DNA from 3 places in the Variovorax sp. LjRoot130 genome. Region 1 is predicted to be linked to each of the others. Evidence: riboswitches for the same ligand, from Rfam matches in the RefSeq annotation. Region 1 holds a riboswitch; each other region holds the start of a gene.
The links. A riboswitch is a leader RNA that binds a small molecule or an ion and turns the genes downstream of it on or off. The one in region 1 is predicted to bind glycine.
Positions count from the first base shown of each region.

Region 2: linked by a shared signal. The riboswitch ahead of gcvT (glycine cleavage system aminomethyltransferase GcvT) and the one ahead of ACSQ86_RS34330 (RidA family protein) in region 1 are both predicted to bind glycine.
Region 3: linked by a shared signal. The riboswitch ahead of ACSQ86_RS03225 (D-amino acid dehydrogenase) and the one ahead of ACSQ86_RS34330 (RidA family protein) in region 1 are both predicted to bind glycine.

Region 1 is NZ_CAXURM020000002.1:938,024-947,564, forward strand. Features, by position in the region: gene ACSQ86_RS34300 (Bug family tripartite tricarboxylate transporter substrate binding protein) at 1-439, shown strand, start outside; gene ACSQ86_RS34305 (UGSC family (seleno)protein) at 465-2,117, shown strand; gene ACSQ86_RS34310 (helix-turn-helix transcriptional regulator) at 2,152-2,817, opposite strand; gene ACSQ86_RS34315 (aminotransferase class V-fold PLP-dependent enzyme) at 3,134-4,453, shown strand; gene ACSQ86_RS34320 (RidA family protein) at 4,450-4,947, shown strand; gene ACSQ86_RS34325 (SRPBCC family protein) at 4,998-5,396, opposite strand; gene ACSQ86_RS34330 (RidA family protein) at 6,470-6,940, opposite strand; glycine riboswitch at 7,187-7,292, opposite strand; glycine riboswitch at 7,308-7,398, opposite strand; gene ACSQ86_RS34335 (GlxA family transcriptional regulator) at 7,855-9,063, shown strand; partial or broken gene ACSQ86_RS34340 (transposase) at 9,040-9,237, opposite strand; gene ACSQ86_RS34345 (RidA family protein) at 9,448-9,541, opposite strand, start outside.
Region 2 is NZ_CAXURM020000001.1:2,192,531-2,202,071, reverse strand. Features, by position in the region: gene ACSQ86_RS11120 (electron transfer flavoprotein-ubiquinone oxidoreductase) at 1-230, shown strand, start outside; gene ACSQ86_RS11115 (tetratricopeptide repeat protein) at 344-829, shown strand; gene ACSQ86_RS11110 (DUF3455 domain-containing protein) at 841-1,401, opposite strand; gene ACSQ86_RS11105 (RNA polymerase sigma factor) at 1,435-2,037, shown strand; gene ACSQ86_RS11100 (anti-sigma factor) at 2,034-2,765, shown strand; gene ACSQ86_RS11095 (TRAP transporter substrate-binding protein) at 2,979-3,953, shown strand; gene ACSQ86_RS11090 (TRAP transporter small permease) at 4,030-4,542, shown strand; gene ACSQ86_RS11085 (TRAP transporter large permease) at 4,539-5,831, shown strand; gene ACSQ86_RS11080 (hypothetical protein) at 5,913-6,449, shown strand; gene ACSQ86_RS11075 (hypothetical protein) at 6,582-7,490, shown strand; glycine riboswitch at 7,528-7,614, shown strand; glycine riboswitch at 7,635-7,752, shown strand; gene gcvT (glycine cleavage system aminomethyltransferase GcvT) at 7,764-8,960, shown strand; gene gcvH (glycine cleavage system protein GcvH) at 8,985-9,359, shown strand; gene gcvP (aminomethyl-transferring glycine dehydrogenase) at 9,373-9,541, shown strand, end outside.
Region 3 is NZ_CAXURM020000001.1:614,358-623,898, forward strand. Features, by position in the region: gene ACSQ86_RS03195 (PhaM family polyhydroxyalkanoate granule multifunctional regulatory protein) at 1-696, shown strand, start outside; gene ACSQ86_RS03200 (FIST signal transduction protein) at 731-1,999, shown strand; gene ACSQ86_RS03205 (M20 aminoacylase family protein) at 2,136-3,311, opposite strand; gene ACSQ86_RS03210 (tripartite tricarboxylate transporter substrate binding protein) at 3,321-4,307, opposite strand; gene ACSQ86_RS03215 (LysR family transcriptional regulator) at 4,418-5,302, shown strand; gene ACSQ86_RS03220 (IS5 family transposase) at 5,399-6,496, shown strand; gene ACSQ86_RS03225 (D-amino acid dehydrogenase) at 6,633-7,901, opposite strand; glycine riboswitch at 7,987-8,092, opposite strand; glycine riboswitch at 8,108-8,198, opposite strand; gene ACSQ86_RS03230 (FAD-dependent oxidoreductase) at 8,226-9,473, opposite strand.

The DNA of each region.
Region 1 (9,541 bases):
GCTGAATCACATTCCGTACAAGGGCGCCTCAGAAGGTCAGCGCGATCTTCAAGGCGGCATCGTTCAGGTCTATTTCGATTCGGTGTCTTCGGCGATTCCACACGTCAAGGCAGGGCGCGTGAAAGCGCTGGCGATTACGGGATCGACGCGAATTGAAGCGCTGCCTGAGGTACCTCATTGCGTCGAGCTCGGCCTCGGCGCGCTCAATATCTCAGGTTGGTTTGGCGTCTTCGGGCCTGCCGGCATGGATCGGTCGACCGTCGCTGCGCTCAATAAGGCGCTGGTGGCTGCTGTCAGGTCGCCGGAAGTTCAAAGGCAGTTCGTGCCGCTCGGGGTGGAAATCACGGGCACCAGTCCCAAGGAATTCGCGGCGGTCATTCAACAGGACTACGCCGTCTGGGGCAAGGTCATCAAGGATGCGGGAATCCGCATCGAATGAGACCCAGCATCACCAAAGGATCCGTATGGAGCAAGTCGTTGTTGATCGTTCAATGAACTACGAAGTTCTCAGTCCTGCAGGAGAGCCCAATCACCGTACCGTCGCCGCGCCGCAAACAAGGTTGAGCGACTTGAACGGCAAAGTCGTCTTCTGCATCAGTCAGGTCATCGGAGGAGCCGATTCGTTCATGAAATGGATGGCCGAGTATCTCCCTGCGGTGGCTCCTGGTGTGACTGGCGTGTTCGTCCGCCGCCAAAGTACCTATATGTCAGACGAGCCCGAGCTCTGGGCGCGTGTTGAGTCCGAAGCCGATGCGGTGATCTACGGTTGCGGCGCCTGCGGATCTTGTTCGATGTGGGGAACACACTGGTCCGTGGAACTGGAGAAACGCGGCATCCCCTGCGTGTATGTAGTTGACGAGCCGTTCCGGTCGGACGTTGAACTTACGTGTGCGAAGGAGGGCATGCCGGCGTTGAGGCGGGTGCATGTGCCGCATCCATGCGACATGATCGATGAGCCTGTCATGAGGAAAATCGCTTCGGAATTAGTGGCTGGCCTCACGAGACCGCTTTCGCCCTTGGAAATCGCAGCGGGCTCGCGGACCGAGCACCGGGAAGAACGCATTGCGTTTCGCGGCACCTTGGAAGAGGTTAACCGGTTCTTCACGCGTCGTGACTGGACTGACGGCCTGCCGATCATTCCGCCTACCGAAGCCGCGGTCAATCGCATGCTCAAGGGCACATCCAAGTCTCCGGAGGAGATTGTGGTCGAACGGTTCCACCCCGAAGGCTATCGGGTCACCGTGGAGAAAGTGGCAGTTGTTGGCGCGATGGCCAACTGCAGCCCACAGCAAATGCCGGTTCTTCTTTCGATCGTTGAAGCGGTCAGCGCTCCGGCATTTGCGTCGTGCGTGCGATCGACGACCTCGTTCTCGTTGGCAACTCTCGTCGGCGGGCCGATCGCGGCAGAGCTTGGGATGAACGTCGGAGCCAATGCTTTGGGTGCCGGAACAGGCAACGCCGTCAATGCATGCATGGGCCGCTTCCTGCGCCTGGCCTTGATCTGCTTAGGGGGCTCCAAAACGGGCGTGAGCGATCTGAGCAGCATCGGAAACCCCACGAAGTACAGCTTGGCTTTCAGCGAAAACGTAAAGGAAAGTCCTTGGCCGTCGTGGCATGAGTCCCATGGCTATTCGGCCGATGAAGATGTGGTGACCGTTATGTACGGCGGTTGGAACTTCCTGTCGCCCTTCGCTCGCTTCATGTCGGACGTGAAGTTGGGACTGGACTCGATGGCGCGGGGGCTGGCCCAGTTTGAGATGCCGCGTGGAGCGTTGCTACTTCTCGATCCCATCGTGGCCGACAAGCTCGCGAACGCCGGCTATACAAAGGATGACGTATCCGAGTATTTATGGAGGCGCGCAACCCGAACAGCGCGAGACTTTAGAAGCGACTACTTCTACACCGCGTTCATGGAGCAAGGTATCAAAGGACAGGGCGCTTCGTACCAAACGAAGCGCTGGCCAGAGTCCTACCTGACTGCGCCGGACGACCTGGAGATTCAGGTCTACCCGAAGGATTCGATCAAAATCGTTGTAGTCGGCGGCCGGACCAACCCAATGTCACAGGCGTGGCAGTTCTACAACCCCTCGTCGGTGTGCATAGATAAGTGGAAGTAGCGAGATGTGGGTGCTGTGCTCTGAAGGGTGGGGTCTATTTCGCATCTCGCTCTCGAATCTCATCCAGATAGTTGTAGATCGTGAAGCGTGACATATGAAGCGCCGCTGCCGCCCGGCCCACTGCGCCCTTGACAATGAAGAGGCCCCGTTTGAGCATTTCTTCGACGGCGTGCACTTTCTCGTCCTTTGACATGAACTGCACGGGCTTGCCAAATTTCTGTACGGCCGACTGAATGATCTCGTCCATCAATGCGTCCATGTCGGGCGGATCGCTTTGCACCTCATTCGCCGCGGCAGAGGGTGGCCGGCCATGAATGGATTGCTCAAGCCAGGCATGGGCAAGCTTCAGCACCGTAAGGTCGGCGTTCATGCACAGCGCAGCAAAGGGGATTCCTTCCGCGTCCCTGTAGACGACGGTCGCAGAACGCAGGGGCGTGCCCTTCGGACTGATGGTTGGATAAGCGTCGACGACCGAATGACCGCTGTGCGCTGCGTGAGTGGCGGAAGTCAATGCAGCAGAGAACGCACGGTCGTCCTTCGGTCCGGTCAGGATGGGGCTGCCGACATCGCGACCCGAAACATGGCCATTTGCAATCGCGATGACCGACGCGTCGGGGTTGGTGAGGTCGTGGAGGACCAGCTCGGTGTTCGGGCCCAGCATTGAACCCATCATGTGCACCACGGGCTTGAGAACTTCCATGATTCGCCGACGCTCTTCCTTGAGGGCTGCGGAAACAGATGCGTCTTCGGCGCTGTTGGATGTTTGTCGCTTGATACGGCGGGGCTTCGCGGTAGCCGTCGGCCGGGGCAGAGTCTTTGTGTTGGTTGGGGAACGGGGCATAGTGAGTGGAATCCCTAGTCGACGTTTCAACAAAATGTAGAACAATAAACGCAATGTTGAATTCTGGCATGCGGCTTGCGCAACGCAAGCTCGGCTTGGACGAGTCGCTCCGCTGTAGGTCGTCTACGCACCAAGATTCAACGATTTGTTGACTTCTCAACATGGAGTTTCAATTATGAGCGATTCGGAAAACACGACAGCGCCTGCTACTTCTCGGCGTCGCTGGCTGAAGACTGTGGGCAGCGCGTCGGTAGCGGGCGTCCTGGGCGGACAACTCGCCGCTTGCGGGGGTGGAGGTGGCGGTTCGGGTGGAATCCTGCCGATCGGCACAGCAACTGCGGCCGAGCCACCCGCGTCCACGCCGACGCTGCCGGCGAAGGCGCTTTTCCCTGGCGTGGCTGACCGCATCTTCCTCAACGGAGCCGCTGATCACCCATGGAACACCTATGCCAAGGATGCCCTGGCGTCCTATGCGCAATCGAAAACAACGCTTGCGGGCGGAAGCGCAACGGCCACGGCAAAGTTCGCGGCCCTGATCAATGCCGATGCGGATGAGGTCACGTACGTTCCGAGTACATCGATGGGTGAGTACCTCGTCACGAAGGCCCTCGGCTTGCCCGAGTCTGGCGGGCGGGTAGTGACCGACGCGCTTCACTTCGTCGGGTCTTTCTACATGTACGAGCAGTATCGGCTCCGGGGGGTGAACGTCATCACCGTTCCAATGGACGCGGACTACCGCATCTCACTTTCCGCTCTGGATGCGGCAATCTCACCCGGAACCAAGCTCGTTGCGATTTCGCATGTGTCGCTGTACAACGGATTTACCCATGACCTCAAGGCCGTATGCGACCTGGCGCATTCGCGTGGGGCGCTCGTGTACGTCGACCTGATTCAGTCCGCCGGCAACATGCCGATTGACGTCAAGGCGGCAGGTGTGGACTTCGCCGCATGCGGAACCTACAAGTGGCTCATGGGCGACTTCGGCTTCGCGTTTCTGTACGTGCGCAAGAGCCTTCTGCCCCAACTCCAGCGCCCATGGTATGGCTATCGCCAGACTCGCAACTTTGCGGCTCCAATTCTTCATGTGTATCCGCTTGATCCGCCGGGCAGCGTCCCATACGAGAGCGTTCAGATCAACTCGGTCGCTGGGTATTTCATGGGATCCTTCCCGGCAAGTGCGGTCGAGGCTGCCTGCGCGGCATCGATCGACTGGATTCAGAGCGTGGGCCCCGGCAAGATCCAAGCCTATCGAAAGCCTATGACCGACGCTTTGCAGAACGGCCTGAGGGCCAGAGGCTTTCAAGTGGTGACGCCGACCGATTCCAACTCCGCCATCGTGACATTCGCCTATCTCAACGCATCCCAGCTGGCGCCTCGCCTTGCACCCGCGAAGATCGAAATTACCTTGCGCGCAAATCACGCACGCATCTCGCCGTCCGTCTTCAACGACATGAGCGACATCGATAAGTTTCTTGCAGCGATCGGTACCCCATGAGTTCCAAGCACTTTCAAGCAAATCCACTGTCTTGCGGCGTTGGCGCTGCCGGCCGCTTGATACTTCCCGTAGCGCTCGCTGGCCTGGCGATCGTTTTAATCAGCGGCTGTGCGGCTCCGAAGCACTTGAACTCCGGAAAGGTTCTTCCCACAACACTTCCATTTTCCGAAGCAGTGCAAGTGGGCTCGACACTCTACCTGTCAGGCCAAATTGGGAACATCCCCGGCAGCCTCAAGCTGCCACCTGGCGGCATTCAGCCGGAGGCCAAACAAGTGATGGAGAACATCAAGACATCACTGGAGGTGCATGGATACACGTTTGCCGACATAGTGAAGTGCACCGCGATGTTGGCCGACATGAATGAATGGAACGCCTTCAATGACGTCTACAAGACATATTTCTCGGCGGGGAAATTTCCCGCACGCAGCGCGTTCGGATCGAGCGGACTGGCCTTTAATGCTCGTGTCGAAGTGGAGTGCATCGCGGCGCGCTGAGTTCCCGAAGCATCATGGCGCCTCGAGCACCTCATTCGCGGCGAGATCGACTAGCCTCCTCCTTCCTGCATCTTCTTGGTCGTTGACATGAGCAAGCGTTGGCCAAGCTGAGCGATCTTGCCGCCGACATTCGCTCCCAGTTGGTAGGTCAACCTTGTCCCTTCCGGTGTGTCCGCCAGGGCCACTACGGCTGAGCTCTTGGCAAAACCCGCAACGCTTCCCTCGCCCTCGCCGACCAGCCGATAGCCGTTCGGCGGATCCCGATCGAAGAGGTGGACTTTGCCCCTGAATCGCGCCTTTAGCTGTCCGAACTCGAAGCGCATGATCGCGGCGAACTCGCCGTTGGACCTCTCCTCGATCTCTTCGCAGCCGGGGATGCACTGCTTCAGGATCGCGGGGTCGTTCAGCGGAATACACAGTCGCCAGGGAGGCAGGGACGACGTACTCACCAGCTATGTCAAGTGCCATGTCATATTGCAATCATGCAAACAGTCACGTAGGACCTCCGTTTCGAATGACCAAAAGGTTAGGGCAGCGTCATCCGCGCGGCAAATAGCATTCGCGGAGGGCACGATGCCGAAAAGCTATGGCGGGCTGTGGACCTGACGATGCAGCTTCTGGGACGCCGAATTGCGCCGGTACTTCGGAGCTGCGCCACCGGCGTGCGCAAGTACTTGTGCACCGTCTTGCGCGACAGGCTTGTGGCCCTCACGATCTCGCGCACCGCCTTGTTCTTGCGGTGGCACCGCTTAAAAAAGCATCGGGGTAGGCTGAACACGCGGGTCAAATTTGAAGCCCAGCGCCGGCCATACAGCGTAGTCGTCGGCGGTGGCCAACAAGCTGGCGCGAACGATATGGTGGTGTTGGCACGCGGACAGGCGTGGAGACCTGCGGCGTGGCAGCAAGTGCACTGGCAGGAACCTAGAAACTACCGCTTCGAAGGAGAGCAAGCGACCACGCGTGTGATGCGCCAGACAGGTCGGACCGGGATGGGGACACTCCGATAGGGATCAAGAGCACCAATCTCGATGATCAGGGAGCCTCGTCAGCGAATACCATCAGGGCCAGCAGGCATCACGCCTGCACAACAGGCCGAATATGAGACTGCAGCTCTGCCTCCTGATCCTTTACACACAAGTTGCTTGTAATCCGGGAGGCGCCATATAAGCATTTCCCTAGCAGTGTTCTAGATTTACCGAGTCCTTCATCTAAAAAGGCGGTCTTCACGGTTGGTCCGCGTCGCGTCGTGTATTGCGCCCGCGCTGAAACGCAGTCTAGCCAATAGAGCCCGGCCGAACTCGTAGAGTGCCCAAGCTCACCAGGACGACGTCTTCAGCGAGCTCGCGCGCACCAACAGGTGGTCGTGCCCGACCTCACCGAACTCGTTGATGACGACCACCGTGTCCGCCACGCCGGCATCGGCCAGCAAATGGCGTAGCAGCGTGGGTGCCGCTGCCGAGGAAGCCGGTCAGCGCATTTATCGGTACACAGCCGTCAGCCCAGGCCGCGGCGTGGTTCATCGTCAGGCCAACTCGAAGATGGCATCGACCTGGACAGCGACGTTGCGCGGTAGCGAATTGCAGCCGACTGCGGCGCGCGCATGCCGACCCGCTTCGCCGAACACCTCGACCATCAGGTCGGAGGCGCCGTTGATCACCTTCGGATGGTCGCCGAACTCGGGGGTGGAATTAACGAAGCCGCCGAGGCGCACGCAGCCCGCGACGCCATCGAGGCTGCCGCCCAGGGCCGTGCGCAGCTGGGCAAGGATGTTGATCGCGCACAGTCGCGCCGCCTTCTGGGCGTTCTCGATCGAGACGTCCTGGCCGACCTTGCCCACGTACTGGTCCTTGCCGCCGGCGGTCGGCACCTGGCCCGCGATGTAGATCAGCGAGCCGCTCTTTCGGGCCGGCACATAGTTGGCGACGGGGGCGACCGCCTTCGGCAATTCGATGCCGAGTTGGGTGAGGCGTACGTCGGGTCCTTGCGTTGTCATTCTCTGGTGTCCTTGGAAGTAAGTGGTCAATTGCCGAAATAGGGGTCGTCGAGTGGGGCGGAGAGCTGATCGTCGGCATTCGGCTCGCTCAGGGCGGGCGCGAGCGCGCTGCCTGTGGTACGAATATCCCGAGCATGCCGGCGCCGAGAACGATCACGCGCATTTCGTGAACCTATGAGGTCGCAGCGCTTGAACGCGGAGAAACGGAAGCTCGAAAAGAAAGCAACCGGACCATGCGTCCAAGTTGCCGCTCCCCCTGTCCTCGGTACCTGAGAGATTCACCCGCTGCGCCCGCAGCAGGTTTGCTCCTTCGGTGCATCACATGGCGTGATGGCTCTCCAGACGGCTTTGACAGTTGATGCAGTACAGGCTCATCGCGTGAGCCGACCTGAGCGTTTATGGGAGTTTGCGCCTTCGGTGGAGCCGCTTCGCGCGGCCCGCTCTCCTGCTATATCGAAGTCTATTCGGATCGTTGCTGGAAGTCGATAGTGCCGCAAGGGGTCGGGAGCCAACCAGCCTCTCGTTGTTCGAGCGCCAAGCCTGGAACGTGAGGCAGGGGAGTTGAAAAAATCAGAACTGGCCGGCCATCGCGCGGCCGTCGTGATGAGCCTGGTGCAGGCGGCAAGCTCTGCGGCCCCGATCCGCACGCGTACCTAAAGACGTCCTGCAGCGCCTGCCCACGCACATGGCCAGCGCATCGACAATCTCCTGCCGCACCGCTGGCAATCGATGAAGTGCCCTCCCGGCGAGACCGCCGTGAGCGGCCAATTGCCGCGTGCCGCCGGTCGCAGTCGTCAAGGATCGGACGGCCATCCGCTTACCTTCTATGCGACAAGTGCCATGAGCATCCGATTGCGCGCGGACATACTGCAACTGCTACGATTGCCGACCTTATGGCAGGAGAGTCCACGATGATGCCGGTTTCTGGTGTGAAGGCCGAATCCGCCAAGCTGGCGCGGCGGCGAGTGAAGGTCGGCTTCATCCTCCTTCCAGGCTTCACGATGTTTTCGTACTCTGCCCTGGTTTATATCTTGAAGCATTGCACCGACCCGGCAGCCGCGGTCGGAGTCGACTTTGAATATGTCGTTCTAGGACAAAAGCCAGCGCAAACGACCTGCGGGGTCCAAGTACCTCCGACAGCGCCCCTGCACGCTGCTCGCGATTGCAACTACGTTTTCGTGATAGGCGGGAAGACAGCTGCTCCTGTCGAGGACCGCAGATCGATTCTGGAAGCACTCACAAGCGCCGATATGAAGGGCGCAACTCTTGCGGGAATAGGTTCCGGACTATTTGTGCTAATCGAAGCCGGATTTTTCGATAGATTGCCCTGCGCAACAGATTGGTATCGCGGCGCCGACCGAGATACCCGTTTCGCGGAGGTGCAGCAAATCTCAGGCCTTAACTTGGTCGTGAGCGGCAGGCGAGTTAGCTGTGCGGGAGGGCTAGCGGCACTGGAACTCGGATCATGGCTTTTAGAACGTCATTATTCCGCTATCGGCGCCGAGATTCCCGCGCCGCAAGAGCTTTCGGCCTCCCCCACCGAAACTGAGCAGAATTCTGGAACAAGAGAAAATCCACTCGATGCGAGAGTACTTCGGGCGCTCAAGATCATCGAAAGAAATCTTGGACAGCAGCCATTGAAGGTTGAATCTCTTGCGTCAACCTTGGGGGTTTCTAAGCGGCAGATAGAACGGCTTTTCCAGCAGGAAATGAAGCAGCCGGTCCAGCAATATTGCCGTCAGTTTCGACTTGCTTATGGATATTGGCTTCTTTTAAATAGCCCCAAGTCAATAACGGAAATCGCGACAATCACCGGTTTCTCCGATAGCTCTCACTTCAATCGATGTTTCCGGGCTCAATTTGCAACGACCCCATCACAAGCACGACAATCAAAGGTAAGCGTGGATGACGTTATATCGCCGCAATGGGCTTCTCTCTACGAAAGCATTGTAAAGAGTGATCAGGATTTAGACTTATCGCGATCGAGGAAGTCAGTTTACACAAATCTGGCTCACTCAGTAGTTGGTTCTTCAAGCAGGATCAATCACGATGGCGGCTTGACCGAGCCAGAAATGCACTTAGCGACAGCCCGAAAACTGTTCAAACAACCGAGCCACCTCTAACAACTCCTCGGCAAGCAGCTTGTTGAGTTTGGCGTTCTCGTCCTCGAGCTGCTTCAGGCGCTTCGCTTCGGAAGCGTCCATGCCGCCGTGACGGTCCTTCCAGCTATACAGCGTCATTTCCGAGTCGCCGTGCTCGCGGCCGAGATCGACGGGCTTCGCACCCGCCGCCTGCTCGAAACTTCAATGATCTGCACATCCGGTAAGCCTGGCTCGCTTCATCAATCCGTCATTCCAAGTTGACGGACTTCCCTGCCACTACGCTGGTACGGTTGGGAGGGGGCAGGTGACCGATCTCTCCCGTACCCTTAAAGGATACTCCTCGAATCCCGATTGCCGGCCTATCAGAGCGATAGGCCGGCTTTCCGGTTCCCTATATCGGAGCGATCAGATCGCCGCCGTGATGATGAACTCCACCTTGAATTTCGGTGTGGTGAGCTTGGCTTCGCTGGTGGCGCGGGCCGGCGGGTTGACTGGATCG
Region 2 (9,541 bases), on a different contig from region 1:
ACGCCGCAGTGCCGACCGAGATCAACCTGCCCGAGTACGACGGTCCCGAAAGCCGCTATTGCCCGGCCGGCGTCTACGAGTTCGTGGAGGGCGAGAACGGCAAGCCGCGCCTGCAGATCAACGCGCAGAACTGCGTGCACTGCAAGACCTGCGACATCAAGGACCCGACGCAGAACATCGTCTGGGTCACGCCCGAGGGCGGCGGCGGGCCGAACTACGTCGGCATGTAGCAGCCGGCGATTTTTTTCGGGCGCCGGTGCGTCCGATTCGCGAGCGGTGACGTAAGTAGGTGCAGGACAGCAATTGCGCTGTCCGCCAACCTCACCCCAAGGACCTCGACGTCATGAACATCACACTCCATCGCATCCTCGCCGCCGTCAGCCTGGCGCTCGCCGCCAGCCAGGGTTTTGCCGCCGACTCGCTGCCCGCCCCGGCGCCGGCCGCCAAGGCCGCGCCGGCCGGCAACAAGCTCGCGCAGGCCCGGGCCCTCATTGCCGACAGCAAATGGGCCGCCGCCGTCAGCGAGCTCGAAAGAGTCAACGACAGCGCCAGCGCCGACTGGAACAACCTCATGGGTTTCAGCCTGCGCAAGTCCGGCACGGCCAAATGGGTCGCCTCCGAGAAGTACTACGACGCCGCCCTGCGCATCGACCCCGGCCACCGCGGCGCGCTGGAATACTCGGGCGAGCTGTACCTCTCGATGAACGATCTGCCCAAGGCCGAACAGCGCCTGGCGGCGCTGGGCCGGGCCTGTGGCATGTCCTGCCCGGAGTATGGCGATCTCAAGAGCTCGATCGAGAGCTACAAGGCCAACGGCAAGAAGAACTGAGTGCGGTGCACCTAGCGGGCTACCAGGAACACGTAGTCCGCGCTGTAGCGCTCCTTGCTGCGCTTGCCGGCATCGGCCTGCGTTTCGCAGCCCCTGGCCGGGGCGCTGCCGCCCACGGTGTTGATGCGCTGCACGCCGGTGACGCTCGCCATGCGGCCCGCGGTGCCGGCCGATTTCGCGGACAGCAGCAGCCATGGAATGTCGGACGCGCGCGGCGCATCGGCACGCGCCTTCACCGCCCCCAGCGTCTTGCTGCCGTCGAGCGCGGTCCAGTGCGGCCCGGCGCCATGCGTGCCCACCTTCTCGCCGCCCGGACCGAACAGGTCCGCTTCGGGCGCCACGAACTGCCAGGCCCAGCCGCCCTTCTCGGCGGCACGGCACTCGTAGATCTGCGAGCCGGTGGCATGCCAGGTGAAAGCCGCGCGCTCGCCGGCGGGCGCCTGGATGGCGGCGGGCAAGGCCGCAGTGCGAGCGCTGGGATGGCCCGGCTCCGACATGGAAGAACAGGCGCCGAGCGCGGCGGCACCGAGCAGGGTCGCGGCAAGACGAGGGATTCGCGGATTCGATTTCATGGCATCTCCTGGGTCGATGGAATACTCGGCCGCATGAATAGAAATATTCTGAACCTTCAGCAGCTGATCGCCCAGGCGGCGCGCGGCGACCACGCCGCCTTCGCCGAGATGTACGAACGCACGCACGTGCATCTGTTCGGCATCGCGCTTCGCATGCTGGGTCAACGGCAGGTGGCCGAGGACGTGCTGCAGGAGGCTTATGTGAGCATCTGGAAGAACGCCGCCAGCTACCGCTCCAACATCGACGGGCAGGAGATCCAGCCGATCACCTGGCTGATCGCGATCGTCCGCAACAAGGCGCTGGACGCGCTGCGCGTGCGCACGCGGCGCAACGAACATGCATGGACGGAACAGGACGAACACGAGCAGCAGCAGGAGAACGCGCACGCGCCCGACCCGGCGCCAAGCGCCATGCAGCTGCTCGAACAGGCGCTGCAGGCCCTGCACATCGAAGGCTGCATGTCCGCGCTGGACGGCAGCTTCCGCCAGAGCCTCGCACTCGCCTACTACCAGGGCCTGTCGCACAGCGAGGTGGCCGCGCAGATGAACGCGCCGCTGGGCACGGTGAAGGCCTGGATACGGCGCGGCCTGGACAAGCTGCGCGCCTGCCTCGCGACACAGGGGGTGGCGCCGTGAGATACACCGACACCCGATTGCTCGACGAGCTCGCGGCCGCCTATGTGCTGGGCACCCTGGCGGGCGGTGCGCGGCGGCGCTTCGAACGCCTGCAGCGCGACCGCAGCGACGTGCGCGGCCTGGTGGCGCAATGGGAAGAGCGGCTGGGGCGGCTGGCCCAGTCAGTGCCGTCGCAGCAGCCGTCGGCCGGACTCTGGCGCGCGATCGCGGCGCGCACGCAGCCTGCACCGGCGCGCTCGGGCTCGGTTTCGTCCTGGCTCAGGCCGGCCGGCTTCGGGCTGGGCGGCGTCGTTGCGGGCGTCATCGCTGCGAGCACCTTGTTCTTCGCAGCGCCGGGGCTTTTCGTGACGAGCGACCAGCTGGCCATGCGCTCGGGCGAGAGGCTGCCGCAAAGCTATGTGGGCGTGCTCACCGATGCGGCAGGCAACGGCAGGCTGCTGGTGAGCTCGCTGCGCCATGGCAGGACGCTGACCCTCAAGGTGCTGGGGCCGATCGCTTCCCTGGCCGAGGGAGAGCGCCTGGTGCTGTGGGCTGTGCCGGCGGAAGGGCCCGCGTTTGCAATGGGGGTGGTGCCGGCGAGCGGGACGGCGGTGTCCCTGCTGCCCGATACCTCGGAGAAGCTTCTTTCCAAGGTGTCGCGCTTGATCGTGACGCGGGAGACCGCTTCGGCGCCTGCGATGCCCAGCGCTGCGGTTGTTTTGAGTGGGAACTGCGCCAAGCTGTGGTGAGGTTCTTTGATTTGTGCGTTGCGCTTGATCTAAGGCCGGAGCCGGACCCTCAAAGGCCCAGTGCCCTCACCCCCACCCTCTCCCGGAGGGAGAGGGTGCAACAGTCATCGCCGGCACGCAACTGCGTCCGTGAAACTCCCGACGTGATGAAGCCTCCCATTGATGCATAGTCATACGTTTGCAACACGTCCACGCTCACAGGAGACTCCCCCCATGAAGTTGAACCGACTGGCCGCCGGCCTCGTCGTCGGCCTCGGTATGGCTTGCGCCGCATTTGCGCAGACCACCACGCTCAAGATCGGCTACGCGACCACCAAGGAATCGCACTACGGCGTCGGCTCCACCACTTTCTGCGACGAGGTCGAGAAAGGCACGCAAGGCCGCTACAAGTGCCAGCAGTTCCCCAACTCGGCACTCGGCGGCGAACGCGAGCAGATCGAGGCCGTGCAGCTGGGCACGCAGGACCTGGTCAACACCTCCACCGGCCCGGTCGGCAACTTCGTGCCTGAGGTCAAGATCGTCGACATCCCCTTCCTGTTCCGCGACTACGAGCACGCGCGCAAGGTGATGGACGGCCCGATCGGCCAGGACATCCTGGCCAAGTTCCCGAGCAAGGGCATCATCGCGCTGGCCTGGACCGAGAACGGCTTCCGCCACATGACCAACAGCAAGCGCGACATCGTGAAGCCGCAGGACGCCGCGGGCCTCAAGATGCGCACGATGGAGAACAAGGTGCACATGGACGGCTACCGCACCTTCGGCATCCTGCCGACGCCGATGGCCTTCCCCGAACTGTTCGGCGCGCTGCAGCAGGGCACGGTCGACGGCCAGGAGAACCCGATTCCCGTGATCCTGTCCTCCAAGTTCGCGCAGGTGCAGAAGCATCTCTCGCTGACCGGCCATGTCTACTCGCCGGCACTGCTGCTGCTGTCGCCCAAGGTCTGGAACAAGCTGTCGGATGCCGACAAGAAGGTCTTCGTCGAAGCCGCCAGGAAGGCCGGCGCGGCGCAGCGCAAGAAGGTCAACGACGACGAGAACAGCGGCATCGCCCAGCTCGAGAAGGACGGCATGAAGGTCGTGCGCACCGTCGACGGTGCCGCCTTCCGCGAAGCGCTGAAGCCGGCCTACACCGGCTATGCCAAGGAATTCGGCGCCGACAACATCAAGAAGATCAGCGACGTCAAGTAGCGCGGCAACGCGCGTGCCGCGTTGCGGCACTCCCGCCCGGTGAACCCGCAGTGGCACCGGGCGGTTTTGTTTTGATATGAAAACCTTCGAACACTACTTTCTGGCCGCGAACCGCTGGGCGCTGATTCTGCTGCTCGCATCAATGTCGGTCATCATCTTCATCAACGTGGGGATGCGTTACCTCACGAGCAATTCGCTCGAATGGGCCGAAGAGGTTTCGCGCCACATGATGATCTGGCTCACCTTCCTCGGCGCCGGCCCGGTGCTGCGCTACGGCGGCCACATCGCGGTCGAGAACCTGCAGGACGCGCTGCCGCCCAGGGGCGCGGTCGCGGTCCGCGCCGTGGTCGCGGCGCTGCTCTTCGCCTTCTTCGGTTTCATGGTCTGGTACGGCTGGCTCTACATGGAGCGCACCATGTTCCAGCTGACCGCCGTCACGCAGATTCCCTTTGCCTACATCTACAGCGCGATGCCGATCGGCGGCGTACTGCTCATCGTCCACTGGCTTTTGATCGTGCGCGGCTACGTGCAAAAGCGCGAGTTCGCGTCCGACGCGCACTTCGATGCGACCGCGAGCGCCTCGCTATGAACGCCAGCATCATCCTGATCCTGTCGGCCTGCCTGTTCCTCGCGATCGGCGTGCCCGTGGCCTTCGCGCTGGGCCTGGCCACGGCCGCGACGCTGATCCTCGCCGAGTCCTATCCGCTGATGGTGCTGCTGAAGGAAACCTTCACCGGCATCGACAGCTTCCCGCTGATGGCGGTGCCCTTCTTCATCCTGGCGGCCGAACTCATGAGCGGCGGCTCGCTGACCGAGGTGCTGCTGCGCTTCGCGGGCCAGTTCGTCGGCCACCGGCGCGGCGGGCTCGGCTACACCAACGTGGTCTCGCTCACCTTCTTCTCGGGCATCTCGGGCTCGGCGCTGGCCGATGCCGCGGGGCCGGGCTCGATGCTCATCAGGATGATGGAGAAGGCCGGCTACCACCGCTCCTACGCGGCGGCGCTGACGGCCTCGACCGCGATCGTCGGCCCGATCATTCCGCCCTCGATCATCATGATCATCTACGCGCTGCAGGACGACAGCGTGTCGGTCGGCAGCCTGTTCGTGGCCGGCCTCGTTCCCGGCCTGCTGATCGCGGTCGCGATGTGCGTGGTGAACTTCCACGTTTCCAAGCAGCGCAACTACCGCGGCGACGGCGGCATGCCGCCCTGGCGCGAAGTGCTGCTGACCACCTGGAAAGCCATCCCCGCCATCCTGCTGCCGGTGGTGATCCTCGGCGGCATGCGCGCCGGCTGGTTCACGCCCACCGAGGCCTCGGTGGTGGCGGTGTTCTATGCGCTGGTGTGCGGCAAGTTCGTCTACCGCACGCTCGAATGGAAGGCGCTGCCGGACATCCTCGCGCGCTCGGCGCTGCTGTCGGCCTCGGTGCTAATCATCATCGGGCTGTCGGCCTCCTTCGCCTGGATCCTGACCATCGAAGGCGTTCCCCAGTCCCTGGCCGAATGGCTGGTCAGCATGCAGCTCTCGCCGTGGATGTTCCTGATCATCGTGAACGTCTTCCTGCTGCTCTTCGGCATCTTCATCGAGCCCTTGCCCGGCGTGATGGTGCTGGCACCCATCCTCGCGCCGGTGGCCATCAAGCTCGGCATCGACCCGGTCCACTTCGCGATGATCGTGATCTACAACCTCACGCTCGGCATGATCACGCCGCCGGTAGGCGGCCTGCTGTTCGTGACCTGCAACGTCTCGAAGGTGCCGATGTCGCAGCTGGTGCGCGAGCTCGTGCCCTTCCTGTGGGCGCACGCGGCCGTGCTGCTGGTGCTGACCTTCGTTCCGGCGCTCAGCACCTGGCTGCCGCGTTTGTGGGGCTTCAAATAGCGGCAGCGGCCCGGTCATTCACGAGGATGTCATGCGGATCCCCGATGCTGCGGCGCTCGACCCCGAACGCCCGAGCATCAGATGTTCCTCATCAAGACCGAGAAAGCGCGCCAAGAACTCCAGCCGGGCCGCCGCACGCTGGGCCAGCGCGAGCGCGCCCTGCTGCTGATGGCCGACGGCCAGCGCTCGGTCACCGACTTCGGCCAGCTCTTCGGCAGCCGCGACGAGGCCGGCCGCGTGGCGCTGCACCTGGTGCAGGAGGGCTATCTGCATCGTTCGCAACCCGCTACGCCCGCCGTGGCGCCGCCGGTGCAGGCAGCTCCGGCGCCGGACGCGAGCCCCGAGCCGCCGGTCGCGGCGGATGTCTTCGACGGCAAGCGTTCGCTCGCCACCACGCGGATGTTCCTGTTCGACCTGTGCGAGCGCATGTTCGTCAGGCGCGATCCGATCCTGGCCGGGCAGTTCCGCGAGCTGCTGCGTGAAGCGCGCGACCGGGAGTCGATGCTGGCCGCCGCATCCGCCATGCTCGGCGAGATCGAGAAGCTCGCGGGTGCCGAGCGCGCCACGTCGATCCGCGAACGCATCGACAAGCTGCTGCCGCCCCAGCTCGTGCATTGAAATCGGCCCCGACGGCCGCCATGGCCGCATCCGGACAAACTCGGCGTCTCCGCTGACAAGACGAGGTGGGATACTCGTCGCGTCGCGCCCATCCGGCGCCCCAACCCTCCCTTCTTTTTTCTGTCAACAGGCATGACGAACTACGGTTTTGTTCATCTGGAGTACGGGAGTCAGCATCGTGATCATTCGGTCCAGGTGCTGACCAAGCTGCGAAGGCAGTTGGCCGGCGAGAGCGATCGTGTCGTTCTCGCGATCGTCGACAACGCCAGGTCCACCGGAGGCGAAGCATTGCGCAATGCGGAATGCGAGGACGGCTTCGTCATCGCAGGCGACAACTCCAACCGCGAATTCACTGGGTGGGACCAAGGAGTCGCAGCCATTCTTGCCCGCAGCGGCGAGCCCGACGTGTGGATCTTTTCGAACGACACCGTCGCGCGAAACCACGGATGGAGCGAACGCAGGGTGGCCGGCTTCGGCGGTGAAATCAAGAGGCTGGGGCTGCACCCGGGCCCGTGGCTCTTCGGCGAGATCAACGATTTTCCGCGCTCGACGATGACGCCGCTCGGTCCCCTGCTCGAATGGGTTTCGACCTACTGCTTCGCGATGAACGGCAACCTGCGCCGCCAGCTCGGTGCGCTTTCGCCGGGCAACGAATTCCTGGATTCGCTGGTCTACGACCGCTTCGAACCCGAGCACCGTCTGTTTCGCGACAGCGTCGACGAGGCCTATGTCGATTTCGTGTCAGCCTGGCTGATCAAGGACGAGAGCGATCCGTCCAGGCAGCGCAGATTCAAGTGGTCCCACGAATGGCACAAGGCCAGTGCGTTCTCGCCGGAGAACTTCGACGACCTGCGCATGAAGGCGCGTTGCGTTCTCTCGGAGAGCATGCTCAGCGTGCGCGCCCGGCAGCTGGGCGCCGACATCCGCTCGCCCTACGACGCGCGCAATGCCAGAGCGCACATTCGCAGCTCCCTGCAGCTCGTCGCCGACAAGCTGTGGGAGAAGTTTCTGCTCAGGCGGCTGCGCCTGGAGCGCTCCTGAGCGGCCAGGACCGGGCTCATCCCTTACACTCGGGCAGGTCAGGAGAGAGCCTCGCAGCGCGGGGCCGCCGAAGGCGCAGGTCCCCTCGAAAAACGGGCCCGAACGCTCAGGCAAAAGGACTGACGAAGCGCCCCATTTTCCGGGCGTTTCCTTGCTGGAGAGAGGCGGCGCATCGCGTTTTTTGTTCGCAGTGCCGCCCACCGAAGGAGCAAACCCCGATCGTGGGGCGAATCTCTCAGGTAAAGCGGACAGCAGGGGTGGCCCATGGCAAGAATGTCATGGATCTGGACTGCCCCTTTGGAGAGTGCCTTGGCCTCCGCATCCGACGATCTGCAAAAGACCCCGCTCTACGACCTGCACCTGGAGCTCGGCGCCCGCATGGTGCCCTTCGCGGGCTATGTGATGCCGGTGCAGTACCCCGCCGGCCTGATGGCCGAGCACAAGCACACGCGCGAGGCCGCCGGCCTGTTCGACATCTCCCACATGGGCCAGCTGCGCCTGGCTGGCCCCGATGCCGCCGCCGCGTTCGAGAGCCTGATGCCGGTCGACGTGATCGGCCTGGCGCCGGGCAAGCAGCGCTACGGCCTGCTCTTGAACGACGAAGGCGGCATCCTCGACGACCTGATGTTCTTCAACGAAGGCCACGACTCGCTGTTCGTGATCGTCAATGGCGCCTGCAAGGTGGCCGACATCGCGCACATCCAGGCCAGGATCGGCGCGCGCTGCCAGGTGCTGCCGATGCCCGACCACGCCCTGCTGGCGCTGCAGGGCCCGCAGGCCGTGACCGCGCTGGCCCGGCTCGCGCCCGGCATCGAGCGCTTCGTCTTCATGACCGGCGGCGCGGTGCAGATCGGCGGCATCGCGGCCTTTGCCACGCGCAGCGGCTACACGGGCGAGGACGGTTTCGAGATCTCGGTGGCCGCCAAGGATGCCGAAGCGCTCGCACGGCTGCTGCTCGCCCAGCCCGAGGTCAAGCCCGTCGGCCTGGGTGCGCGCAATTCGCTGCGGCTCGAAGCGGGCCTGTGCCTCTACGGCAACGACATCGACGAGACCACCACGCCGGTCGAAGCCTCGCTCAATTGGGCGATCCAGAAGGTGCGGCGCACCGGCGGTGCGCGCGAAGGCGGCTTTCCGGGCGCGGCCAAGGTGCTGGCGCAACTCACGGCGGCCAATGGCGTCGCAGGCCACCTGGACCACCACACGCTCAAGCGCAAGCGCGTCGGCCTGGTGGCGCTGGAGCGCGTGCCGGTGCGCGATGGCACGCTGCTCGAATCCTTCGAGGGCGCGCCCATCGGCCAGGTGACCAGCGGCCTGCTCGGCCCCACGGTCGACCGGCCGGTCGCGATGGCCTACGTCGCGCTCGCCTATGCCGAGCCCGGCACCCGCATCCAGGCCATCGTGCGCGGCAAGCCGGTGCCGATGGAGGTGAGCACCATGCCTTTCGTGCCGCAGCACTACTACCGCGGTTGAATTCTTTTCTTCAAGGAGCCTTTCATGAGCATCAAGTACACCAGGGACCACGAGTGGGTCCAGGCGGTCGGCGACGGCGTCGCCACCGTCGGCATCACCGTTCATGCGCAGGATGCGCTGGGCGACGTGGTCTTCGTCGACCTGCCGGAAGTCGGCAAGAGCTACAGCCAGGGCGATGTCGCCGGCGTGGTCGAGTCGGTCAAGGCGGCGGCCGACGTGTTCATGCCCATCACGGGCGAGATCACCGAAGTCAACGAGGCGCTGCGCGCCGACCCTTCGCTGGCCAACAGCGCGCCCGAAGCGGGCGGCTGGTTCTTCAAGATGAAGATCAGCGACGCCTCGCAGCTCGATGCACTGCTCGACGCCACCACCTATCAAAAGTTCGCCGACGAAAACTGAACCGAACACGCCAATGCCGAAGTCTTCCCTGCCCTCCCTCAGCGAACTCGAGAACGCCGAGGAATTCATCGCCCGCCATATCGGCATCGAGGCCGATGACGAAGCGCGCATGCTCGCCGCCGTCGGCTCGACCACCCGCGCCGAGCTGATCGACGGCATCGTGCCGCCGGCCATCCGCCGCA
Region 3 (9,541 bases), on a different contig from region 1:
GCTGCGGGGAGCGCGAGCACGGTGCCCGGCATGCCGAGCCTGTCGAGCTGGGTGGCGCCGACCTTGAGCGTCGAAGAGGTCGACAAGCGCATCCAGGAACTCAAGACCGTGCAGTACTGGCTGGAGCAGAACGGTCACGCGCTCAAGGCCACCATCCAGGCGCTCGAGGTGCAGAAGATGACGCTCTCGACGCTGCGCGGCATGAATGTGCGCATGGAGGATCTGGCCAACGCGTTCACGCGGCAAGCGACGGCACCTGTCGCCGCGCCGGCGCCGCGCGCTGCACCGCCGGCTCCGCCGCCTGTGCCGGAACCGGAGGACGAGCCGGAAGACGAACCCGAAGACATCGAGACGCCGGTCGCGGCAGCCCGGGGCAACGGGCGCGGCAAGACCTCGGCGACTGCCGTCGCATCGTCGGACGCATCCGCCGGCGTGGTCGACCCGCTGCAATGGTGGGGCGCGCTCACGCAGCAGTTCCAGCAGATCGCCAGTTCGGCCCTGCAGGACGCGTCCCAGCTGAAAATGCCGGACACGGCCAAGCCGCTGGCCGATGCGGTCGGCAATGCGATGGGCACCGCATCGGGCAAGAAGCCGGCACGCAAGACGGCCGCGGCCGCCACGAAGAAGGCGCCGGCTGCGCCCGGCGCGGCCAAGAAATCCACGGCGCCGGCGCGCAAGCGAGCGCGCGGACGCTGATCCCCACACCGAACCACGCCAGAGAGCCGAGTCCATGAAGCTGTTTCCCTCCGGTCACGCCACCCATCCGCAATGGCGCATGGCGGCCGGGCTCGTGCTGGCCCAATTGCGGGCGCAGATGGCGTTGCCCGACTACGCACGTTCGCCCACGCTGGGCTTGCTCTACATCACCGACCACTACGCCGAGGATGCGCAGGAGATCCTCGACCACCTCGGCGCCGAGTTGCCCGAGATCACCGACTGGTCGGGCACCGTGGGCATCGGCGTCTCGGCCAACAACGCCGAGTACTTCGACGAGCCGGCACTCAGCGTGATGCTGTGCCAGCTCCCGAGCGACCAATACCGCGTGTTCTCGGGCGTGGCGCCGCTCGCCAGCACCGAGATGAGCGGCTTCGCGGCGCACACGGCGCTCGTGCATGCCGACCCGGCCACGCCCGAACTCGCCGAGCTGATCGCCGAGATGGCGGGCCGCACCGACACCGGCTACCTGTTCGGCGGCCTCTCCTCGGGCCGCGCCGGATCGCTGCAGTTCGCCATCGGCGGCAACGGCAATATCCGCGGCCACGGCGCCGCGGGCGGCGTGTTCTCGGGCGGGCTTTCGGGCGTGGTGTTCGGCGAGGGCGTGCGTGTGGTGTCCAGGGTTACCCAGGGCTGCCAGCCTGTGTCGCGCGAGCGCGTGATCACCGAAGCCGACGGCAACCTGCTGCTGCGGCTCGACGGCGAGCCGGCGCTCGACGTGCTGCTGGCCGAGCTCGGCGTTTCGCTGGAGGCGCCGCAGGAGGCGATCGATGCCGTGCGCGCCACGCTGGTCGGCCTGGTCGATGCCGGCAGCGACAGCATCCGTCGCACCGGCGACCTCGGCGCCGACGTGCTGGTGCGCCACATCATCGGCCTCGACCCCACGCGTCGCGGCGTCGCGATCGCCGACACGGCCGAAGCCGGCATGCGCATGACCTTCTGCCGCCGCAATGCGCAGGCCGCGCGCGCCGACCTGATGCGCGTGTGCGCCGAGGTCCGCGAAGAACTCGAACCCCAGGAGCAGACGCTCGCGACCGCACGCGCCGTCGCGGCCGGCGAAGCCGAGGCCGCGCCCCATCCGGCGCGCCGCATCGCCGGCGCCGTGTACGTGAGCTGCTCGGGCCGCGGCGGCCCGCATTTCGGTGCGCCCGGGGCCGAGCTGCAGATCGTGCGCCATGCGCTCGGCGACGTGCCGCTGGTCGGCTTCTTCGCCGCCGGCGAGATCGCACGCCATCACCTCTACGGCTACACCGGCGTGCTGACCGTGTTCACCGCGGACGACTGAAAACTCACTGCCCTGCGTGCGCGAAAGCGCGAGAGTCCGGCGGGGAACACCGCGGAACCGGCTTTGCCGGGCCGCCGGTGTTGCCCCCGGAGAGGGGGTGGCGGACCACACGAAGTGGGGGAGCCTGGGGGTGAGTTCAATCCCGCAGGAAGCGTTCGGTCAGAAGCACCCAGTACGCGGAGCCGATGGTGACGTTGTCGTCGTTGAAGTCGTAGCCGGGGTTGTGCACCATGCAGGCGCCGTGGCTGTCGCCCTCGCCATTGCCGATCAGCAGATAACTGCCGGGCACGCGCTCGAGCATGAAGGCGAAGTCCTCGCTGCCGGGCAGCGCCGGCGCCTGCAGCGTGACGCGCTCCGGGCCGAGCAGTTCGAGCGCCACTTCGCGCGCGAAGGCGGTTTCCTCGGGCGTGTTGACCAGCACCGCATAGCCGGGCCGCCAGTCGATCTGCGCCTTGACGCCGAAGCTCTCTGCCTGTGCCGCGACGAGCGCCTTGATGCGCTCTTCGAGCCTGCCGCGCACCTCGCGGTCGAGCGCGCGCACGCTGATCTCCAGCACGGCGCTCTGCGGGATCACGTTGTTGGCCTTTCCGGCATGGATGGCGCCCACCGTGACCACGGCCATCTGCAGCGGGTCGATGTTGCGCGACACCACGGTCTGCAGCGCCATCACGATGCTGGCCGCGGCGACGATAGGGTCGGCGGTGCGGTGCGGCATCGCGCCATGGCCGCCGATGCCGGCGAGCGTGACGGTGGCGTAGTCCGACGAGGCCATCGCCGGGCCTTCGCGCAGCGCCAGCCGGCCTTGCGGCAGGCCCGGCATGTTGTGCATCGCGAAGATCGCGTCGCACGGGTACTTGTCGAACAGGCCGTCCTCCATCATCCGCAGCGCGCCGCCGCCGCCTTCCTCGGCCGGCTGGAAGATCAGGTTCAGCGTGCCGTCGAAGCGGCCGCGTTCGGCGAGATGGTGTGCGGCGGCCAGCAGCATGGCCGTGTGACCGTCGTGGCCGCAGGCATGCATCACGCCGGCGTGGCTGCTCGCGTAGGCGAGGCCGGTGGCTTCGTCGATCGGCAGCGCATCCATGTCGGCGCGAAGGCCGAGCCGGCGCTTGCCCTTGCCGCGCACCAGCCGGCCCACCACGCCGGTGCCGCCGAGGCCGCGCTCGACCGCGTAGCCCCAGCTCTCCAGCTTCGCGGCGACCAGCGCCGAGGTGCGGTGCTCGTCGAAGGCAAGTTCGGGATGGTGGTGGATGTCGCGCCTGAGGCCGATGAATTCGCCGGCCTGCGCGTGCAATTGTTCGAGGAGTGTGCTCATGAGGCCAGCTTACTGCGGCTGCAGGTTGATCGACTTGGCGATGTTGCGGTAGCGCGCCGTTTCGGCCTCGAAGAACTTCGCCGATTCGGCCAGCGACATCGGCGCCGAAGCCACCTGCGTCTGGGCCGCGAGCTGGGCGCGCACGGCCGGGTCCTTCAGGGTCGCGCCGATCGCCTTGTGCAGGCGCTGCACCACTTCTTCCGGCGTGTTCTTCGGCACCATGAAGCCGCTCCAGATCTTGTAGGAGAAGTTCTTCAGCTCCTTGCCTTCGCTCACGGCCGGCACGTTCTTGAGCAGCTCGGAGCGCTGCGCGCCAAGCTGGCCGATCACCTTGAGCCGGCCCTGCTCGGCCAGCGCGCCCATGGCCGCGCTGTAGACCAGCACCGCGAAGTCCACCTGGCCGCCGCCGATGTCCTGCAGGAGCGGTGCGTTGCCCTTGTACGGCGCATGCATGAGCTTGATGCCGGCCTGCTGCTGCACGCTCTCGAGGATCAGGTGATAGAGCGATCCGACGCCCACGCTGCCGTAGCTCAGCGGCGCGTCGCCGGACTTGCGCGCCAGCGCGATCAGCTCGTCGACGGTGTTGGCCGGCAGGTCCTTGCGCGCGACGAAGACCATCACGGCGTCGGTCACCGGATGCACGAGGCGGAAGTCCTCGGCCTTGAGCTTGACGGCCGCATTGGCCAGCGGCGAGAGGATCACCTCGTTCGGCGAGCCCTGGAAGATGTAGTAGCCGTCGGCGGGCGCCGCCAGCACCTTCTGCGCAGCCATCGCGCCGCTGACGCCACCGAGGTTCTCCACCACGACCTGCTGGCCCAGTTCCTTGCCCAGCGGCACGGTGAAGATGCGCGCGGCCGCGTCGGAGGGCCCCCCGGCCGGATAGGGAACCATCAGGCTGACGGGCTTCGTTGGATAGGTCTGCGCGAAGGCCGTGCTTGCGGCGAGCATGAGGCCGGCAAGAAGTAGGGTGCGCGAAGGTCGGGACAACGGTTTCATCGGGGCTCCGGTGGATGCGAGCGAATCGTAGGAGTCATCAATCCGAACGTCCAATGCATTGTTGTCTGCATTAGCATGACTTCGATGCACTACTTTGCCGGGCACCCACGATGACGCTGGTTCAACTAAGGCATCTGATCTCGCTCGCAAAGAGCGGCTCCTTCAGCAAGGCCGCACAGGCCCAGCACCTGACCCAGCCGGCGTTGAGCCGCAGCATCCGCGCGCTCGAGGACGAACTGGGTATGCCGCTGTTCGACCGGGTCGGACGCCGCAACGAACTCACCGCTTTCGGGCGCGAAGTGCTGAACCGCGCGCGCCAGCTGGTGTTCGAGGCCGACGAGTTGCGCGACAGCGGCCGGCTAATGCGCGAGGGGCAGGGCGGCGTGATCCGCATCGGCATGGGCTCGGGTCCCGGCGCGATGCTGATGACGCCTTTTCTGATGCGCATGGCGACCCGCCATCCGAAGATGCGCGTGGTCGTGTCGCGCGGCGGCACCGATTTGCTGGCGCAGGCGTTGCGCGCGCGCACGCTCGATGCGCTGGTGGTCGATGCGCGTTCGCTGAAGCCCGCGGCCGACCTGGAGCTGAGCGCACTGCACGAAATGCGTGGCGTCTTCATGTGCCGCCGCGGCCATCCGCTCGCGCGGCTTCGCAGCGGGGTGAGCTTCGAGGCGGTTCAGCGCTATCCCGTAGCCTCCACGCCGCTGAGCGACGAGGTGGCGCGCACCTTGGTCGAGGCCTATGGACCCGAGGCGCACCCGGCACTCTGCGTGACGCTGCAGTGCGAGGAAGTCCCGAGCCTGGTGGAGGTGGTGCGCCGGAGCGACGCCGTGCTGCTGGCCATTCGCGCGGCGGCGCCAGACCTGGTCGAGCTGAAGATGAAACCCGAGCTTAATGGCGTCGCGCGTTTCGGCCTCGTGACCTTGCGCCGGCGCACCGAGGCGCCGGCGCTGCCGATCCTGCGCGAGCTGATGCAGGAGTTGCTGCGCGACTGAGACTGGGACCTAGCAGGCTGCTGAAATACCTCATTCGAAAGTCCCCCGTAAGTAGGCCTGGGGCGTTGTCTTTGCAGACCCACAAAACCTGCTCCGATGCGCGGCCCTGACACATTCACCGAAGGTTTGTTCACCATGAGACGGCTGGACGACTTCGTTCCCGCCGACCATCCGCTGCGCCGCATCCGGGTGATGGTCAATGAGGCGCTGGCCAAGATGGACGAGTTGTTCTCTCGGATGTACGAGGCCGACATCAAGGGCGGCCGCCCGAGCATCGCGCCGGAGAAGCTGCTTCGCGCGATGCTGTTGCAGATTCTGTTCAGCATCCGCTCGGAGCGCCAGCTCATGGAGCAGACGCAATACAACATGCTGTTTCGCTGGTTCATCGGCCTGGCGATGGACGACGCGGTGTGGGTGCCGACGGTGTTCAGTAAGAACCGCCAGCGCCTGATTGAGCACGACGCGGTCGTCGCCTTCTTCAACGAAGTGCTGGAGACGGCGGAGAACAAGGATTGGTTGTCGGGAGAGCACTTCAGCGTCGATGGCACGCTGATCCAGGCCTGGGCCGGACACAAGAGCTTCGTTGGCAAGGACGGTGACGACGATGGCGCCAGCGGCGGGGACTTCAAGGGGCAGCGACGCAGCAACGAAACGCACGAGTCGAAGACCGATCCCGATTCGAGGCTGTACCGCAAGGGCAAGACTGCCAGCGAGTTGCGCTACATGGGACACACGCTCACCGACAACCGTCACGGCCTGGTCGTTAACGCCATGGTCACGCAGGCCGACGGCTTTGCCGAGCGTGAAGCGGCCAAGGTCATGATCAGGGACGCACGTCAAGCCACCGCGAGTCCGGATACCGAGGTCACGCTGGGCGCCGACAAGGGCTATGACGCGGCCGAGTTCATCGAGGCGCTGCATCGCATGAAGGTCACGCCGCACGTGGCGCAGAACAAATCGGGGCGTCGCTCGGCGGTGGCCGACGAGATCGCTCGGAGCGAGGGCTATGCGATCTCGCAGCGCAAGCGAAAGCTCATCGAGCAAGGCTTCGGCTGGGCCAAGTTCGTCGGCCCCATCCGGCAGGTGATGGTGCGCGGCATCAAGAAAGTCGACCAGTTGTTCGTGCTGACGATGGCCGCCTACAACTTGGTGCGCATGCGGACCTTGGCAGAAGTCCGTCCGTTGGCCGCGTAGCGGGCCAGTGAGAGCCCCAAACGCGCCTCAAAACGGGGGAAACAGGGATGGCAGCGGACTTGGGACGCCGAAATCACAAGAATGCCGTCTTCAGTGCGCTGGGCGCCTTCGGCGTGCCTGGTACTTCAGCAGCCTGCTAGGAGGTGGCGAAAGCGAAGTCGACCTCGGGCTTGAGGCCGCTCACGATGCGCGCGATCGATTTGCCCGAGCCGCAGGCGTGGGTCCAGCCCAGCGTGCCGTGGCCGGTGTTGAGGAACAGGTTCGGCAGCTTCGTTTTGCCGATCAGCGGCACGTTGCTGGGCGTCGCCGGCCGCAGTCCGGTCCAGAACTGGGCTTGCGTGCTGTCGCCGGCGCCAGGGAACAGCTCTTCGACGCGCCGCACGATGGCCTCGCAGCGCACGCGGTTCAGGTCACGGTCGTAGCCGTTGAGTTCGGCCGTGCCGGCGATGCGCAGGCGGTCGCCGGTGGCCGAGGTGTAGCGCGAGAACACCAGCTTGTACTCGTCGTCGGTCAAAGAGACCTGGTGCGCCTTCGAGGCATCCTTCACCGGCAGCGTGACCGAGTAGCCCTTGGCCGGGTAGATCGGCAGCCGGATGCCCAGCGGCGTCGCGTAGAGCGGGCTCAGCGAGCCCATCGCCAGCACGAAGGCGTCGCCGCGGATGCGCTGGAAGCGGCCTTCGTTGTCTGTCGCTTCCACGTGGTCGATGCTGCCGCCTGCTTCGCGCAGCGCGGTCACGGTGTGGCTCATGAGGAAGTTCACGCCGGCCGCAGAGGCCAGTGCGACCAGTTCGCGCGCGAAGCGGTTGGCATCGCCAGATTCGTCTTCGGCCGTGTAGGTGGCGCCGGCCAACTGGGGCCGGATGTGGGCTAGCGCGGGCTCGATCTTCACCGCCTCGTCGGCCGAGATCACCTGGCGCTCGCAGCCCAGTGCGCGCATCTGCTCGGCCGGCTTCAGTGCGCCGTCGAATTCCTTCTGGGTCGTATAGAAGTGCAGGATGCCCTGGGTGCGCTGGTCGTAGCTGAGACCGGTGTCGCGGCGCAGCTGCTGCAGCGTGTCGCGGCTGTAGGTGCCCAGGCGCACGATCTGCTCGATGTTGTGGCGCGTGCGCGCCGGCGTGCATTCGCGCAGGAACTGCAGGCCCCAGAGCCACTGGCGCATGTCGGCGCGGATGCGAAAGAGGAGCGGTGCATCTTCCTTGCCGAGCCATTGCAGCACCTTGAGCGGCGCGCTCGGGTTGGCCCAGGGTTCGGCATGGCTGACCGAGATCTGGCCGCCGTTGGCGAAGCTGGTTTCGGCAGCCGGTGTGGCCTGCCGGTCGATCACGGTCACTTCGTGGCCGAGTTGCTGGAGGTAGTAAGCCGAGGTCACGCCGAGCAGGCCGGCGCCGAGAACGATCACGCGCATTTCGAGAACCTTTGAGGTTGCAGCGCTTGAACGCAACGGAAACGGAAGCTCGAAAAAGAAAGCAACCGGACCATGCGTCCAAGTTGCCGCTCCCCCTGTCCTCGGTACCTGAGAGATTCACCCGCTGCGCCCGCAGCAGGTTTGCTCCTTCGGTGCATCACATGGCGTGATGGCTCTCCAGACGGCTTTGACAGTTGATGCAGTACAGGCTCATCGCGTGAGCCGACCTGAGCGTTTATGGGAGTTTGCGCCTTCGGTGGAGCCGCTTCCCGCGGCCCGCTCTCCTGCAGTGCAGCAATTGTAAGGCGGCGAGGACGCGCGCGGCTACGGATTTCTGAAGGCGAACTCGAGCTCGGGCCTGAGGCCGCTCACGATCCGGGCAATCGACTTGCCGGCGCCGCAGGCGTTGATCCAGCCGCGCGCGCCCGGCGCGACATTGAGGAACAGGTTGAACAGGCGGGTCTTGCCGATCATCGGCAGCCCGTCCCGGCTGACGGCATGCACGACCGTCTCGAGGGAGGCATGCGCCGTGTCGGCCGCGCCGGGCAGCAGCGTTTCGATGCGGCGCAGGATGGCGTCGACGCGGTCCGAATCGGGCTCGCTCTCTTCGTCGAAGCTGGCGCGTACCGTGGCGGAGACCCGCAGGCAGTCGCTGCCCGGCGTTTCGATGCGCCGGATGCCCAGCTTGCCCTGCCGGTCGCGCAGCGCGACGCGCGGTGCGCGGGTCGCGTCCTTGAGAGGGATCGTGACGATGTATTCGCGCAGGAAGCGAAAAGGCATGGCGATCTTCAGCTTTTCGGCGTGCATCGCGCTGGAGATGCCGAGCGCCAGCACATAGGCCTGGCCGCGCAGGACGACGGGCTGGCCGTCGGCATCGAGCAGCTCGACATGGTCGATGCGGCCTGCGCGCTCCTCCAGGGAGATCACCGTGTGCTGGGTCAGGAAGCGCACGCCGGCCGCGCGGCACAGGAACACCATGCTGGCCGCGAACTGGGCCGGGTCGCGCGCCGCCGGATCGTCGAGCGAATAGGCTGCGCCGGCGAGCTCGCCGCGCAGGGCCTGCAGGGCCGGCTCGATGCGCAGCGCCTCTTCGGCCGAGACCAGGCGCTCCTCGCATCCCAGATCTTTCCAATGAGAGGCGCGCGCCAGCCGGGCGTTGAAGGCGTCGGCATCGGTGTAGATGCTCAGCAGGCCCGGGTTGCGCTGGCCCGGGGGCACGCCGGCTTCGTCGCGCAACGAACGCACGATGTCGCGGCTGTAGGCGCCCAGCCGGACGAGGTGTTCGATCGGCTTGGATTTCGGCGCCTCGCCGATGGCGCGATCGAGCAGCTTCGCGAAGCGTCGCCGCAGGCGCACGTACAGCCCCACCCATTTCGCGCGGGCGGCACGGCGAGCGGCGGATTGCCGAAGAAGCTGGTCGGCCGCGGCCGTGACGACCGTGTCGACGCGCCCGCGCGCCTTGGCGGCCGGCGTGGCATGCCTGTCGACCACCGTCACTTCGTGGCCCAGCTGTTGAAGGTAATAGGCCGATGTCACGCCGAGCAAGCCGGCGCCGAGTACAACCACGCGCATGTCCAGATCCTTTTGGGATGGCATGAACGGCGGGTTTGGGCGCTCACTGTGCGGAGCTGCCGTAACCC